DNA from 2 places in the Embleya sp. AB8 genome. Region 1 is predicted to be linked to the other one. Evidence: riboswitches for the same ligand, from Rfam matches in the RefSeq annotation. Region 1 holds a riboswitch; the other holds the start of a gene.

Region 1 (4,414 bases):
CGATGATCTTGGCCATGTGGTGAAGTCCTCCCAGAACGGGGGTGAGTGCCGGACCGCACTGGCGCCCGCGACGGACGACCCGACCACCGCGAGGATCCCTCCCTCACGGGTGCCGAGCCTCACCGGCCCGGTCCGTTTCTGTCACTCTCACATCCAGAGTGCTAACGCCAATGATTAGCACTCGACCATGCCGAGTGCAAGCGCAACGGCCGGTCCCGACCCGCCCGCGCACACACCCGCGCGTGTCGCACGAGAACACGTCCGGACGCACAACGACCGGGGCCCGACCCCCGCGTCGCGGGAAGGCCGGGCCCCGGTCATCGAACATGTGCGTGTGCGTGTGTCGTGCAGTCCGTGGTGTGGACCGTTTCGGGCAGAGGAGCGGATCGCCCCCTGGTTCAGAGGCTCAGGCGGTGACGCGGACCATGTCGGCCTGCGGCCCCTTCTGCCCCTGCGAGATCTCGAACTCGACTCGCTGCCCCTCCTCGAGCGTCCGGTACCCGTCCATCTGGATCGCGCTGTAGTGGACGAAAACGTCCGCACCACCGTCGACCGCGATGAAGCCGTACCCCTTCTCCGCGTTGAACCACTTGACGGCGCCCTGAGCCATTCCTAACTCCCCTGTTACTGGCCCTTTCACGGATACTGCACGCCGCAGCTCCGGGTTCGTATCCAGAAGGACCCGGCCTTCCGCTACGACCGCGGCTGAATGTATCCGGACGGATGCCCGGAGCAACAGGTCAATCGGACGAGAATTCCCGAGCGAATAAAGCTCGCATTATTCGCGAACCGACCGAAAGGCCGTATTTCAATTCATCAACAAAGCGACCTTCCACGCATAACGGATGTGATCCCGACCACGGGTTTACCGACGCGCTGCCGCCAAAGCGCGGAAATGGACCCGGTTAAACGCGTGTCACACACAAGCGCCGGGGGGAACGAAGAAATCCGCCGCGCGGTGCTCCGGCGGCGGATTTCTCGGTTCCGTTTCGTACCCGACGCGTTGAAGATCAAGACGGTCGGGCTATCGCGTCAGCAACCGCCGGCGACTGCCGGGATGATCGAAACGGTGCCCTTCTCCGGGATGGCGGTGGCGAGTCCGTCGGCGAAGCGCACGTCCTCGTCGTCGACGTAGAGATTCACAAAGCGACGCAGCTTGCCCTCGTCGTCGAGGATGCGTGCGCGAATTCCGGTGTGGTCCTTTTCCAGCGCGTCCAGGACCTCGGCGAGGGTGCCGCCCTCGACGGACACCTCGGCCGCCCCACCCGTGTAGGTGCGCAGGATCGTCGGGATGCGAACGGAGACGCTCATGCCAGGCCGGCCTTTCGGAAGGATTCCAGAGTGGGTCGAATGGTCGCGGTCGGGCCGGTGGTCGGCGTGACCGCGTCCAACGTCTTGAGGCCGTCGCCCGTGTTGAGCACGACCGTCTCGGCGTCCGGATCCAGTGCCCCGGACGCGAGCAACTTCTGCAGGCAGCCGACCGTCACCCCGCCCGCGGTCTCGCCGAAGATGCCCTCGGTACGCGCGAGCAGCTTCATTGCCTCGATCACCTCGGCGTCGGTCACGTCCTCCACCGCGCCGCCGGTGCGCTTGCACACGTCCAGCACGTAGGGACCGTCGGCGGGGTTGCCGATCGCCAGCGACTTGGCGATCGTGTCCGGGCGCACCGGACGGATCACGTCGTGCCCGGCCTTCCATGCGGCGGCCACCGGAGAGCAGCCGGTCGCCTGCGCGCCGAAGATCTTGTAGGGCGCGTCCTCGACCAGGCCGAGCGCGATCAGCTCGCGAAAGCCCTTGTCGATCTTGGTCAGCTGCGATCCGGACGCGATCGGAATGACGATCTGCTCCGGCAGTTTCCAGCCGAGCTGCTCGGCGATCTCGTAGGCCAGCGTCTTGGATCCCTCGCCGTAGTACGGCCGCAGGTTGACGTTGACGAAACCCCAGTCCTCGCCCGCCGGGTCGCCGATCAGCTCCGAGCAGAACCGGTTGACCTCGTCGTAGGTGCCTTCGATGGCGACCAGCTCGCCGCCGTACACGGCCGCCGTGACGACCTTGCCGGCCTCCAGATCGGCCGGGATGAACACACAACTGCGCAGGCCCGCCCGGGCGGCGGCGGCACCCACCGCGCCGGCCAGGTTGCCGGTGGAGGAGCAGGACAACGTGGTGAAGCCGAAGGTGCGCGCGGCCTCGACGGCGATCGCCACCACGCGGTCCTTGAAGGAGTGCGTCGGGTTGCCCGAGTCGTCCTTGACGTGCAGATTCCGGATGCCCAGCGCGCGGCCCAGGTTCTCGGCCCGGACCAGCTTGGTGCAGCCGGGGTTGAGATTGGGCCGCGACGCGACGTCGGCGGCGACCGGCAGGAGTGGTGCGTAACGCCAGATGTTCTGCGGCCCGGCCTCGATCCGCTCGCGGGTGACGGTGCCGAATTCGTAGGCGACCTCGAGCGGGCCGAAACACGACGCGCAGGCGTACTTCGGGCCCAGCGCGGTGCGTTCGCCACACTCGCGACACGAGAGCGCGACGGCCGGACCGAACGCGGGCGTGGGGGTGGCATCGGTGCCGCGGCCGGTGGTGATGGTGGCGGTGTCTGTCTGGGCTGGCGCCATGGCGAGGGCCTCTCTGTCCTCATCTTTACCCGTGGGGTCCCACGGGCCGGACTTGGCACCTGTCCGATCCGCCGGTGCTCGCTCGCGCCGAAAGCGCGTCACGAGGAATGACGATCGGATGGTTGCCGGGGCTTCAACGGGCCGTTCCCTCTGCCCCTCTGGATGAGCTGCTATGGCGGTGGACACACCCTTCGCCGGGTGGCCGGTCCGCGTTTGTCCGGCACGACGTGCGATCGTCGTATCCGGTGACGACGACTGTAACCGAACCGGTGCCGCGTCGATCATCCGGTCCACCTCGCGAGACGAGGAAGGGTGGGCCCGACCGAGGCCGGAACACCGGCGACGACAGGGGTTTTTCGAACGTGAAGCACGAGGTGGGCGCCTGGCTTCGACGACGGTCCTCCGTCGCCGCGGACTGGCCCGTCGACAAGTTGCTGGCCGCCAAGGGCGACACCCGGGTCAGTGTCGTCCTGCCCGCGCTGAACGAGGCGGCGACCGTCGGGGACATCGTCAAGGTGATCCGAACCGAGCTGATCGAACGCGCGCCGCTGGTGGACGAGCTGGTGGTGATCGACTCCGGATCCACCGACGACACCTCCCGGGTGGCCGCCCAGGCGGGCGCGCGAGTCGTGCATCGCGACGACATCCTGCCCACGCTGCCGGCCGTGCGGGGCAAGGGCGAGGTGTTGTGGCGCTCGCTGCTTGTCACCGACGGCGACCTCGTGGCGTTCGTGGACGCCGACCTGAAGGACTTCTCCGCGGACTTCGTCACCGGGATCCTCGGCCCGCTGCTGATCGACCCCTCGGTGCAGCTGGTCAAGGCGATGTACGACCGGCCGCTGGAGATCGGCGACACGATCGTGCCGGCCGGCGGCGGCCGGGTCACCGAGCTGGTCGCCCGCCCGCTGCTCAATCTGCACTGGCCCGAACTGGCCGGCTTCGTGCAACCGCTCGGCGGGGAGTACGCGGCCCGGCGCTCGTTGCTCGAACAACTGCCCTTCCCGTGCGGCTACGGCATCGAGACCGCGATGCTCGTGGACACCCTGCGGCTGGTCGGCCTGGATGCGATGGCCCAGGTGGACGTGGGCGTCCGCCGGCACAGCCACCAGGACGAGGCGGGGCTCGGCCGGATGGCGGCGGAGATACTCCAGGCCGTCGAGCGCCGACTGCGACGCGGACCCACGGGTGCTCAGCCGGTCGAGTTGAACACCGCGCTGACCCAGTTCGAACGCGACGAGGGCGGCTTCCGGCTCCGCACGCACAACGTGGCGGCCCGGGAGCGGCCCCCGATGGCGACGGTGCCGGAGTACCGGGCACGCACCCGACTGGTCGGGCGCTGACCGCCCGAGAGCGCAGTCGACGGAAGCACAACCCCACTACTCCCGGTAGTGGCCCGCACACGTGATGCTCGCCACACCTGATGAGTCGGTAGGTGCCGTCGGGCCGGGTTTGCGCACCGGGATGCGTGGCTAGGGTCGGGGCATGAGTGCTCCCCCTCCCGCCGGTGTCCTGGTCGCCTCCAACCGCGGTCCCGTGTCCTTCTCGCTGGAGGACGACGGCACCCTGTCGGTGAGTCGCGGCGGCGGCGGACTGGTCTCCGGACTGTCCACCGCCGGGCAGGGGACCGGCGCGGTGTGGGTGTGCTCGGCGCTCGGCGAGGCCGACCGCACCGCGACCCGCGCGGCGCCCTCGGGCCGGCTGGATCTCGCCGGTCACGACACCGGCGGCCTCGCCGTCCGGATGCTCGACATCGACCCGGGCACCTTCGCGCGGGCCTACAACGCCATAGCGAACTCGACCCTGTGGTT
Region 2 (4,414 bases), on a different contig from region 1:
AGCCCGTCCGGCGCCTGAGGACAACCCAACCAGGCTGCCTACGCGACACCGCAACCAAGCGCACCCAGGCGACCCAATCCCAGCCCGTCCGGCGCTTGAGGACAACCCGGCCAGGCCGCCAACGCGACACCGCAGCCAACTACCCGCCCGCGGAGCCGAGTTCAGCCCGCCCACCCCGCGCGCCCCGCCGCAACCCGCCGGAGGCCACCCTCGGGTCCGCGTCCGGAACGCACCGGCCCCCGTCGACTGTGTAGCTCCACCGCGCGCCCCGCCGAACCAACTCCCCCACCGCCGCCGCGAACCGGTCCAGGTGCTCCACCGGCGTGCCCAGCCCGAAGCTGACCCGGATCGCGTTCAGGCTCTGCTCCCCCTCCGGCGCGTCCGGGGACCCACACTCGGTCGGCTGATCGGCCCGCCCGCCCAACAGGTGCCGCACCAGCGGATGTGCGCAGAACAACCCGTCCCGCACCCCGATCCCGTACTCCGCCGACAACACCGCCGCGAACCGCGAGCTGTTCCACCCCTCGACCACGAACGAGAGCACCCCCACCCGCGCCGACTCGGGCCCGAACAGCTCCAGCGTCCGCACCTCGGGAATCTCCGCCAACCGCCCCCGCAACCGCGCCAACAGCGCCTCCTCGCGGGCGACCAGCGCCGCCGGCCCCGCCTCGGTGATCGCCCGACACGCCGAAGCCAACGCATAGGCCCCGATCACGTTCGGCGACCCCGCCTCGTGCCGCGCCGCACCCCGGTGCCACTCCACGTGGTCGCGCGAGACCGCCTTGGTCGCCCCGCCACCCGCCAGATACGGCTCCGCCGCGTCGAACCAGTCGCCGCGCCCGGCCAACACCCCCGAGCCGAACGGCGCGTACAGCTTGTGCGCGGACAGTGCGATCCAGTCCACGTCCAGGTCCGCGACCGACACCGGGTGATGCGGCGCCAGTTGCGCGGCGTCCAGCACGATCCGCGCCCCGTATCGATGCGCCACCTCGGCCAGTTCGGCGACCGGGAACAGCTCGCCGGTCACGTTCGAGGCACCCGTCACGCACACCAGACGCGGCCCGTCCCCCGACCCGGCGAGCGCCGCGTCAAGCGCCGCGACCGCCTGCGCCGGCGAGGACGGCGCCGCCAACTGGGTGACCCCGGCCCGCCGCCGCCACGGCAACAACGCCGCGTGGTGCTCGGTCTCGAACACGAACACCCGCGTACCGCGCGGCAGTACGGACGCCAGCAGGTTCAACGAGTCCGTCGTACCGCGCGTGAACAACAACGTGTCGTCCCCCCGCAGCCCGAGAAATTCGGCGACCGTGGCCCGACTCTGCTCGTAGAGGTCCGTCGACAACTGCGACAGATACCCGGCCCCACGATGCACGCTGCCGTAGTACGGCAGATAGCCGGACACGTCGTCCCACACCCGCTGCAGACACGGCGCACTGGCCCCGTAGTCCAGCGCCGCGTACTCGACCTCGCCCCCCGTGACCAGCGGTACGAGCACGTCCCGCCCGACCACGGGCAGCGGAGCGGCGATCGCGACGTCACCCTCGTGAGCGACGGCGGCGGTGTTGACGGTCATGACGAATCCCCTCGGCAGGCACGAGCAAGCCGGGCCACGCCAAATGTCGTCAAATCGACATGACGAAAGCCGGACTGCACCCGCGGTGAAATGTGGTCTCGGAATCGGAAAACGCCGCGCGAAGACTCAGCGCGCGCAGACAAACCGGGCGATTCGCCCGTTTCGCAAAAGAGATTTCACGCCATCACATGCTCCCCGGATACAGGACCCCCGGGTCGCCTGGAGCAGGAACAATCGCCCGCCGTCATGCAAGAGGGTCCGCGCTTGCCGGGACGCCTTACGACGCCCGACCGTGTCATCACCCGGGGCACCCCACCGCGGAGCGAGGGTTGCCGGACAGCAAGCCGGGGCTTTCCACTGTCACTCGTGACCTGCGCAGAATTATTACCAGACGGATCGTTTCGCGCAACGACGACCCCACCTTTTCCACATGCTGGACAACAGGCCACCCGAGAAGCCGCCCGACACGCCGCCCGAGAAGCCGCCCGCCGAGCCGCCCTACAGGCCACCCGACAAAACGCCCGACCACCGCCCGACCGCCCGCTCACCAAGCCACCCGCCCGCCCGCCGAACAACCCGACGCCGGGCAGGTCACCCACGACCCACCCGGCGCCCAGGCCCCGGATCACTCCCGCGCGAACACCCGCGTCGTGGCCACCCACCGATCGAGCGCCGCCTGCGCCGCGCCCGAGTCGATCGCCGCCGCGGCCCGGTCGATCCCGGCCGCCAACTGCTGGGTCAGCGACCCCTCTCCCGCGCCCAACGCGGCCAGCGCCGCCGCCGAGTTCAACAACACCGCGTCGCGCACCGCGCCCCGCTCACCCGCGAACAACTTCCGGGCGACCTCCGCGTTGAACATCGCATCGCCGCCGCGCAGCGTCTCGATCCCGTTCAGCGGAATGCCCAGGTCACGCGGATCCACCCGGTCCTCCCGCACCGCGCCGTCCCGCACGATCCACACCTGCGACGTGGTGGTCACGGTCAACTCGTCGAGCCCGTCGTCGCCCCGGAAGACCAGCGCGGTCGCCCCCCGATCGGCCAGCACACCGGCCACGATCGGCGCCATCCGCAGATCCGCGACCCCGATCGCGTGATGCCGGACCCGGGCCGGATTGGTCAACGGGCCGAGGAAGTTGAACGTGGTCGGCACACCCAACTCGCGCCGCGCCTGCGCGGCATGCCGCAGCGACGGATGGAAGCGCTGCGCGAAGCACAACGTGATGCCCGCCTCCGCGGCCGTCCGGGCCACCTGATCCGGGGTCAGATCCAGTACCACGCCGAGCGCTTCGAGCACATCGGCGGCACCGCTCGACGAGGAGGCGGCCCGATTGCCGTGCTTGACCACCGTCTCGCCCGCGCCCGCGACCACGATCGCCGACATCGTCGAGATGTTCACGGTCCGGGCCAGATCGCCGCCCGTGCCGACGATGTCCACCGTACGACCGGGCACCTCGATGGTGGCGGCGTGTGCGTACATCGCCCGCACCAGACCCGAGACCTCGTCCACCGTCTCGCCCTTGGCCCGCAGCGCGACCACGAATCCGGCCACCTGCACCGGCGTCGCCTCGCCGGTCATGATGTGGTCCATCGCCCACGCGGTCGCGTCGGCCGGCAGGTCGTCGCCCCGCATCAGCGCGGCGAGAATGTCCCGCCAGGAACGGGCCGCCGGGTTGCCGCCGCTCTTGTTCGTAGAGGTCGAGGCGCCCATGGTCCGCTCCCGCTGTGTCATCGGATAAGTCCGCGACAGCGTACCGATCACCCCGCACCCGACCGGGCCGTTATCCGGGATGCGGTCGACCCGACGACCCGACGACCGAACGACCCACCGAATCAATACGACCCGGCCGAGCCGACCACCCGTCGAACCGACACCCCGGAATCGGGCCCGAGGACCCGACGCCCGCTCAGGCCGGCTGCCGCCCCGCCAACCGTCCTCGCATCAGGTCCGCCGCCGCGTCCGCGAGCGTGCGCGGATCCAGCGGGTGCGCGACCACGGCGTCCGCACGACACCACGTGGCCAGCCACGCGTCCTGCGGCCGACCGACCAGGGTGAGTACCGGCGGGCAGTTGTAGATCTCGTCCTTGAGCTGACGGCACACGCCCATGCCACCGGCGGGCGCGGTCTCCCCGTCCAGGATCACCAGATCGACGCCGCCCTTGTCCATCGCCTCGATCACGGCGGGTTCGGTGGCGCACTCCAGGTATTCGACGAACGGCACATCGACGGCGGGCCTGCGCCCGAGCGCGAGGGTGACCTTCCGACGGGTGTTGCGGTCGTCGCTGTACACGAGGACGGTCATGGTCTCGCCGCGCGTCATGTCCACCTGCCTGTGTCTGGGCTGCCTGTCACCAGGTATCGGACAACACTCGAATCCGACCCGGATGGTAGCGCTTTTCCGGCGCGGAATGTGTGCCTCGTCACGCCCTCGTCCTGCCCCCACCGACCCCGAAGCACACCGAAGCCGAACGCCGGGCACCCCGAAGTCGACCACGAGGCACACCGAAAGCCGGCCGAAAGCCCGCTCGCCCTCAGCCGCCTCAGCCGCGCGCGAGCACCTCGTACCCCTCGGCATCTCCACCCAGCCGCTGCGCAAGCCCCGCCATCCGGGTCCGCTCCCGAGCCGGCTCGAGCCCGGTGAGTACCTGCTGTCGGCTGATCCGCACCCGCAACGGCCGCTCGTCGGCGGCGACCACCGCCACCACCCAGCCGTCCGGCGCCAGGATCCGCGCCGCCTCGTCCACCGCCGCACGATCCGGCAGGGTCAGTACGTGCCGCATCACGAACGGCCCGATCTCCACCGCCACTCCGGCCGCCCGCAGCTCCGCGACCACCGCCGAATC

Evidence for each region. A riboswitch is a leader RNA that binds a small molecule or an ion and turns the genes downstream of it on or off. The one in region 1 is predicted to bind S-adenosylmethionine.
Region 2: it holds a riboswitch for S-adenosylmethionine, as region 1 does, so the genes downstream of both, ABIA38_RS01365 (aminotransferase class V-fold PLP-dependent enzyme) here and thrC (threonine synthase) in region 1, are expected to answer to the same signal.

Annotation. Positions count from the first base shown of each region.
Region 1 is NZ_JBMHHY010000036.1:53,396-57,809, reverse strand. Features, by position in the region: gene groL (chaperonin GroEL) at 1-16, opposite strand, end outside; gene ABIA38_RS39100 (cold-shock protein) at 407-610, opposite strand; gene ABIA38_RS39095 (ubiquitin-like small modifier protein 1) at 1,033-1,311, opposite strand; gene thrC (threonine synthase) at 1,308-2,606, opposite strand; SAM riboswitch class I at 2,623-2,775, opposite strand; gene ABIA38_RS39085 (glucosyl-3-phosphoglycerate synthase) at 2,969-3,946, shown strand; gene ABIA38_RS39080 (alpha,alpha-trehalose-phosphate synthase (UDP-forming)) at 4,089-4,414, shown strand, end outside.
Region 2 is NZ_JBMHHY010000001.1:326,207-330,620, reverse strand. Features, by position in the region: gene ABIA38_RS01365 (aminotransferase class V-fold PLP-dependent enzyme) at 140-1,573, opposite strand; SAM riboswitch class IV at 1,829-1,945, opposite strand; gene trpD (anthranilate phosphoribosyltransferase) at 2,199-3,281, opposite strand; gene ABIA38_RS01355 (hypothetical protein) at 3,478-3,891, opposite strand; gene ABIA38_RS01350 (hypothetical protein) at 4,112-4,414, opposite strand, start outside.